DNA from 2 places in the Arthrobacter sorbitolis genome. Region 2 is predicted to be linked to the other one. Evidence: predicted binding sites of a transcription regulator. Region 2 holds the regulator's gene; the other holds the start of a gene.

Region 1 (3,408 bases), on a different contig from region 2:
GCCTCGGTGGTGAGGAACAGGCCCGCGATCGACGCCGCGTTCTGCAGCGCCGAACGGGTGACCTTCACGGGATCGTTGATGCCGGCGGCGAGGAGGTCCTCGTACACGCCGGTCGCCGCGTTGAGGCCGTGACCCGAGGGCAGGCCGCGGACCTTGTCGACGACGACGCCTGGCTCGAGGCCGGCGTTGAAGGCGATCTGCTTCAGCGGTGCATCGATGGCGACGCGGACGATGTTCGCGCCCGTGGCCTCGTCACCCGTGAGCTCGAGGTTGGCGAACGCCTTGGCGCCGGCCTGGATGAGGGCTACGCCGCCACCGGCGACGATGCCTTCCTCGACAGCCGCCTTCGCGTTGCGGACGGCGTCCTCGATACGGTGCTTGCGCTCCTTGAGCTCGACCTCCGTGGCCGCGCCGGCCTTGATGACCGCGACACCGCCGGCCAGCTTGGCCAGGCGCTCCTGCAGCTTCTCGCGGTCGTAGTCGGAATCGGAGTTCTCGATCTCCGCACGGATCTGGGCCACGCGACCGGCGATGGCGTCGGCGTCGCCGGCTCCTTCGACGATGGTGGTCTCGTCCTTGGTCACGACGACCTTGCGGGCGGTGCCGAGCAGGTCGAGGGTGGCGGTCTCGAGCTTGAGGCCCACTTCCTCGGCGATGACCTGGCCACCGGTGAGGATGGCGATGTCGGCGAGCTGCGCCTTACGGCGGTCACCGAAGCCCGGGGCCTTCACGGCGACGGACTTGAAGGTGCCACGGATCTTGTTGACCACGAGGGTCGCGAGGGCTTCGCCTTCGACGTCCTCGGCGATGATCAGCAGCGGCTTGCCGGACTGCATGACCTTCTCGAGGACGGCGACGAGATCCTTGACGTTGCTGATCTTCGAGTTGACGATCAGGATGTAGGGATCCTCGAGCACCGTCTCCTGGCGCTCGGCGTCGGTGACGAAGTAGCCCGAGATGTAGCCCTTGTCGAAGCGCATGCCTTCGGTGAGTTCCAGCTCGAGGCCGAAGGTGTTCGACTCCTCGACGGTGATGACGCCTTCCTTGCCCACCTTGTCGAGGGCTTCGGCGATGAGCTCACCGATCTGCGTGTCACCGGCGGAGATGGACGCGGTGGCAGCGATCTGCTCCTTCGTCTCGATCTCCTTGGCGGAGGCGATCAGCTCGTCGGTGACGGCCTTGACGGCCTTCTCGATGCCGCGCTTCAGGCTCAGCGGGTCGGCTCCGGCCGCGACGTTGCGCAGGCCTTCCTTGACGAGGGCCTGGGCGAGCACGGTGGCAGTGGTGGTGCCGTCGCCTGCGACGTCGTCCGTCTTCTTGGCGACCTCCTTGACGAGCTCGGCACCGATCTTCTCGAACGGATCGTCGAGTTCGATCTCCTTGGCGATGGACACGCCGTCGTTCGTGATGGTGGGGGCACCCCACTTCTTCTCGAGCACGACGTTACGGCCACGGGGGCCGAGCGTTACCTTGACGGCATCGGCGAGGATGTTGAGGCCTCGCTCGAGGCCGCGACGGGCCTCTTCATCAAAAGAAATGATCTTGGCCATAACGGCTTAGGTCCTTTCGGGACGGTTGCATCTGAAGCACTTGAATGCTCTGCCTGTGTGCGGTGCCCGCGACGGCCGGACGGCGCCTGGACGATCTCTTTCACGTCCCGAGCGCCACCCCCACCACAGAGGTTTGCCTGCTTCACTCATCGCCCGCAGATCTAGCAGTCTGCGCGCGTGAGTGCCAACTCAATAATTAGCACTCTCACCCCGCGAGTGCAAGCCGCCCGGCCCTCCCCGGGACCCTCGCAGCAGTGCCGGGAACAACCGCTCCGGGGGACGTGGCGCACCGGGCGTCGACGGCATAGGTCGGGCCTCCGACGAGCAGAGGGGTGCACCGTGTCGTCGTCAGCAACCGGTCCCGAGGGCAGTCCGACAGGCAGGAACCAGCAGCCGATGCCCGGGACGGGAACCCCTCCGTCCTGGACAGCACTCCACGGGCGGCGCGGCCAGGGGTCAGGCTGTCCACGGGCAGGCACCCTACGCGCAGTCCCCGCCGACGCAAGCCGGCTACATGCAGGGCGGCTACAACGCGGGACAGTACGGTGGGCCGTACGTGCCCCAGAAGTCCCGGGTGATCGCCGGAGTCCTGGGGCTCCTGCTCGGATCCCTCGGCATCCACGGGTTCTACCCCGGCTACACGACGATCGGCGTCATCCTGGTCCTCCTGTCCACCGCACGCGTGTCCTTCACCTTCGGGCTCAGCGCGATCGCGGCGGGCATCCGGGGCCTCGTGGAGGGCATCCTGATCCTGGTCGGGTCCGGCCGGTTCCGGACCGATGCGCACGGCGTCCCCTCGAGGACTGACGGCCCGGCTCGCTCCAGCGCGGCCCGCCCCGCGTACGACGGGGCCATGAACTCCGGCGCCGACTCCACAGGGATTCGCGCTACCCGGCCCGAAGGCGGACGAGCAGGCATCCGGGCCCCTACGGAACCGGGTCGCCTACTGGAACTCCGGACCGAGCACCACCGAGATGTAGGGCGAGATCCCTGGGCTGTCCGTCAGGGTGCTGATGCCGAGATCGGCCGCCACTGCTTCCGCAGCCGGACGCTGCTCCTCGCCGTCGTAGAAGACTGCCGAGGTCTCCAGCTGCACCCCCGCCCAGTTACCGGGCAGCACCGACACCCAGCCCTCGGATGACAGCCGGGCCGCCGCCACGGACGCGAGTCCGGGAGAGCCCGTGCCGTTGAGGACATTGATCGTCTGGTTCCGGTCGGGATCACCGGCGTCTGCTGTCGACGTCGCGTCCACGCCCGGTTCACCGGTCCCCTGTCCAGCGGCGCCGGGCCCGGTCTGCTCGGAGGGGTCGCCGGATGGCTCGTCGTCCTGCGTGGTGGCCGCACCGGGTGTGCTGGTGGAGAGGCTGGCGGTAGCGCCGTCGCTCCCACCGGTGAAACCGAGCCGCGGAAGGAGGAAATACGCGCCCAGGCCGATCACGAGGGCGAGCACCCCCACCGTGATCCTGAGCCCCAGGCCTCCCGACCCTGCCGGGATGAGCCGTTCGCGGTGGACCCCCTGGCGCACGGAAGCCTCCGGGACCCTGTCGAACTCGTCCCGTGGGTGATCGGTCATGGAGTTGTCCTTCGCTCATGACCTTCGGCCGACCGGATCAGATGTCCGCGCCGAGACGGCGGGCCGACCGGGCCTTCTGGCGGGTGGACCTCAGGCGCCTCAGCCGTTTCACCAGCATGGGGTCGTGGGCGAGGGCTGCCTCGGTGTCGATCAGCGCGTTGAGCACCTGGTAGTAGTGCGTGGCGGACATGTTGAACAGGTCGCGGATCGCCTGCTCCTTCGCACCGGAGTACTTCCACCATTCGCGCTCGAGGGCGAGCATGCGCTGTTCGCGGTCACCCAGGG
Region 2 (3,408 bases):
GAGCTCCTCCTGCTGGTGGTCGATGTTGCGCGGGGTCTCGACGTTCAGGTGGACGCGGAGGTCTCCCCTGCCCTGGCTCCGGAGGTGCGTGACCCCGAGTCCGCGGAGCGTCAGGATCTCACCGGACTGCGTGCCGGGCTTGATCACGAGTTCCTGGTCGCCGTCGTACGTCTCCAGGTGCACGCTGGTGCCGAGCGCGGCCGCCGTCATGGGGACGCTCAGGGTCACGTGCAGGTCGTCGCCGTCGCGCAGGAAGGTCGAATCGGTGTTGACCCGGATCTCCACGTACAGGTCGCCCTGGGGTCCGCCGGCGATCCCGGCCTCGCCCTGCCCGGCGAGCTGGATGCGCGTGCCGGTACCCACGCCGGCGGGGACCTTGATGGTCAGGGTGCGCCGGGCGCGGATGCGGCCCTCGCCGCTGCACTCGTGGCAGGGGCTGGGGATCACGGTGCCGTAGCCCTGGCAGGTGCCGCAGGGTGCGCTCGTCATGACCTGCCCGAGGATGGACCGGACCGCGCGCTGGACCTGGCCGGACCCGCCGCAGATGTCGCAGGTCCGGACGGACGTGCCGGGCTGGCAGCAGGTGCCGTCGCACGTGGGGCACACCTCCGCGGTGTCCACCTCGATCTTCTTGTTGGCGCCGAAGACGGCGTCCCTGAGGTCGATGCGCACGTTGATGAGGGCGTCCTGCCCACGGCGTGTCCGCGACGGGGCGCCGGCCTGCTGCCCTCCGCCGCCGAAGAAGGTCTCGAAGATGTCCTGGAACGCGAACCCGGAGCCCGAGTAGCCGGCGCCGTACCCGTTGTCGGTCCCGTTCTCGTTGCCCGTCGTGTCGTAGACGCGGCGCTTCTGGGGATCGGAGAGCACCTCGTAGGCGTGCGTGACGCGCTTGAACTCCTCGGCGGCGTCGTCACCGGTGTTCACGTCCGGGTGGAGCTTGCGCGCCAGCTTGCGGTACGCCTTCTTGATCTCCTCGCCGGTCGCGCCCTGCGCGACCCCGAGGACCTCATAGTGATTACTCACTCGTGCACATCACTTCCTGTTGGGAACTTCTGTCTCTGCTCGCCGGTACGGCGGAAATGCGGGGGCGCCCCGGGAGGCGCCGGCCTACTCCTCGAGGACCCTCGAGAGGTAGCGGGCGACGGCGCGCACGGCGGCCATCGTCGTCGGGTAGTCCATGCGGGTGGGCCCGAGGACGCCGAGCTTCGCGCCCGCGTCCGGTCCGTAGCCCGTCGCCACGACGGAGGCCCCCGACAGGCCGCCGTACGGGTTCTCGCTCCCGATCCTCACCGAGATGCCCCGGGCGTCGTACTCCATCTCGGAGAGGAGCCGCAGCATGACCACCTGCTCCTCGAGTGCCTCGAGGACGGGGCCGATGCTCAGCGGAAAATCGCCGGTGGACCGGGCGAGGTTCGCCGTCCCGGCCAGCAGGATCCGGTCGTCGCGGCCGAGCCCTGCGAGCTGCTCCAGCGTCCTGATGATCGTACCCCCGTGGGCCCGCAGCGGAGGGGGCAGCTGCGACAGCGCCCCACCGAGCTCGGCGGGCAGCACCGACAGCTTCACACCGGACACGGCCGAGAGGATCCGCTGCCTGAGCTCCGCGAGCTCGGTCTCCTGGATCGCCGCCGGGGTGCGCACGATGCGCTGCTGGACGGTGCCGTTGCTGGCGATGAGGACGACGAGGATCTGCTGCGGAGCGAGCAGCACGAACTCTATGTGCCGGACCGACGCTCCGCCGACGCGCGGGAACTGGACGACGGCGACCTGGTTGGTGAGCTGCGCGAGGAGCCGCACGGTCCGGTCCATCACGTCGTCCAGGTCGTCGGCACCCTCCAGGAGCGTCTGGATGGCCTTCTTCTCGGCGGCCGAGAGCGGCTTCACCTCGGAGATGCGGTCGACGAAGAGGCGGTAGCCCTTGTCCGTGGGGATGCGGCCGGAACTGGTGTGGGGGGCCGCGATGAGCCCCTCCTCCTCGAGGACAGCCATGTCGTTGCGGATGGTGGCGGACGAGACGCCCAGCCGGTGGCGGTCGACGAGGGCCTTGGAGCCGACGGGCTCCCGCGAGTGGACGTAGTCCTCGACGATGGCCCGGAGCACCTCTAGGCGTCGTGGTTCACTCATTCCTGTGTCACCTCCGGGTCCGCTCCTGACGACTGCGCTTCACGGGTGGTTCCGAACGGTTAGCACTCGACACACCCAAGTGCCAAGTCTAGTACGTCGGCACCGATTGTTAGCATTGGGGACCGGGCCGCGGCAGACCGCCGGAGCCCCCACGGGAAGGACACGCTCGGCATGGAGTACGGCTGGGGAGCACAGGACATTGCGGCTCCGAAGCGGGCCGTCCTGCCCGACGTCCCGGTCGAGAAGGACATGGTCCTGGAGGACGTGCAGAGCGGTTTCGTCGGTGCGGTGGTCCGCGTCGAGAAGTCCGGCGGACTGCACGTCATGGTCCTCGAGGACCGGCGCGGGAAGACGCGCACCTTCCGGCTCGGCCACGGATTCCTCCTCGACGGCGCGCCCGTGCACGTCGTCGCCCCCGTCGTGCGGGCGGCACCCGCTGCCACGCGCACGGCGTCCGGCTCCCTCAGGGTGGACGGAGCACGTGCGAGGACGGCGCGTGCCAGCAGGATCTGGGTGGAGGGCAAGCACGACGCCGAACTGGTCGAGAAGGTGTGGGGCGACGACCTGCGGCTGGAGGGGATCGTCGTCGAGCCGCTGCACGGCGTCGACGACCTCGAGGGGGCCGTGCGCGCCTTCGGACCCGGGCCGCAGCGGAGGCTCGGGATCCTCGTCGATCACCTCCTGCCGGGGACGAAGGAATCGCGGATAGCGCAGCAGGCGATGACCGTGCCCGGCGCCCGCCACCACGTCCTGATCGTGGGCCACCCCTACGTGGACGTCTGGCAGGCCGTGAAGCCGGCCGCGCTGGGCCTCGACGCGTGGCCGGTGGTGCCCCGCCACCAGGACTGGAAGACGGGCATCCTCGCGGGTCTCGGCTGGCCGCACTCCGATCAGGCCGCCGTCGCACACGGCTGGAGGCGGATCCTCGCAGGCGTCAGCACCTACGCCGATCTGGAGCCCTCGCTGCTCGGCCGGGTCGAGGAGGTCATCGACTTCCTGACCGCACCGCCGGGGAGCGATTGAGCGGCTCAGCACCGGCCACCACGTATCCTAGAAGCACACTCCCGGGGAGAGTTCCCGCCAGCCACCGAAGGAATCGACGTTGTCCAACACTGCCGACCACCAGCACCACGGCCGGGGCGAGTCCCGCCCCGCGTTCGAAGGCACGCCGGCAACAGCCCTTCCGCTGACGGCCTCCGAGGACCGCCAGTTCGCCACGCTGGCGCACTTCGGCGGGATCCTGGGTTTCATCCCCTCCCTGCTGATCTACCTCATCTTCAAGGACCG

The links. The regulator HrcA, encoded in region 2, represses chaperone genes, less so after heat shock. The targets are predictions, from matches to a motif close to TTNGCACTCGNNNNNNNCGAGTGCNAA.
Region 1: a site for HrcA is predicted at 1,712-1,738, ahead of groL (chaperonin GroEL). Genes of this name have one in related genera too.

What each region holds. Positions count from the first base shown of each region.
Region 1 is NZ_JBTNDM010000010.1:33,650-37,057, reverse strand. Features, by position in the region: gene groL (chaperonin GroEL) at 1-1,550, opposite strand, end outside; partial or broken gene ACX80K_RS14785 (NINE protein) at 2,065-2,190, shown strand; gene ACX80K_RS14780 (LytR C-terminal domain-containing protein) at 2,494-3,123, opposite strand; gene ACX80K_RS14775 (DUF3263 domain-containing protein) at 3,161-3,408, opposite strand, start outside.
Region 2 is NZ_JBTNDM010000001.1:404,991-408,398, reverse strand. Features, by position in the region: gene dnaJ (molecular chaperone DnaJ) at 1-1,023, opposite strand, end outside; gene hrcA (heat-inducible transcriptional repressor HrcA) at 1,108-2,121, opposite strand; gene ACX80K_RS02000 (DUF3097 family protein) at 2,293-3,144, shown strand; gene ACX80K_RS01995 (DUF4870 domain-containing protein) at 3,224-3,408, shown strand, end outside.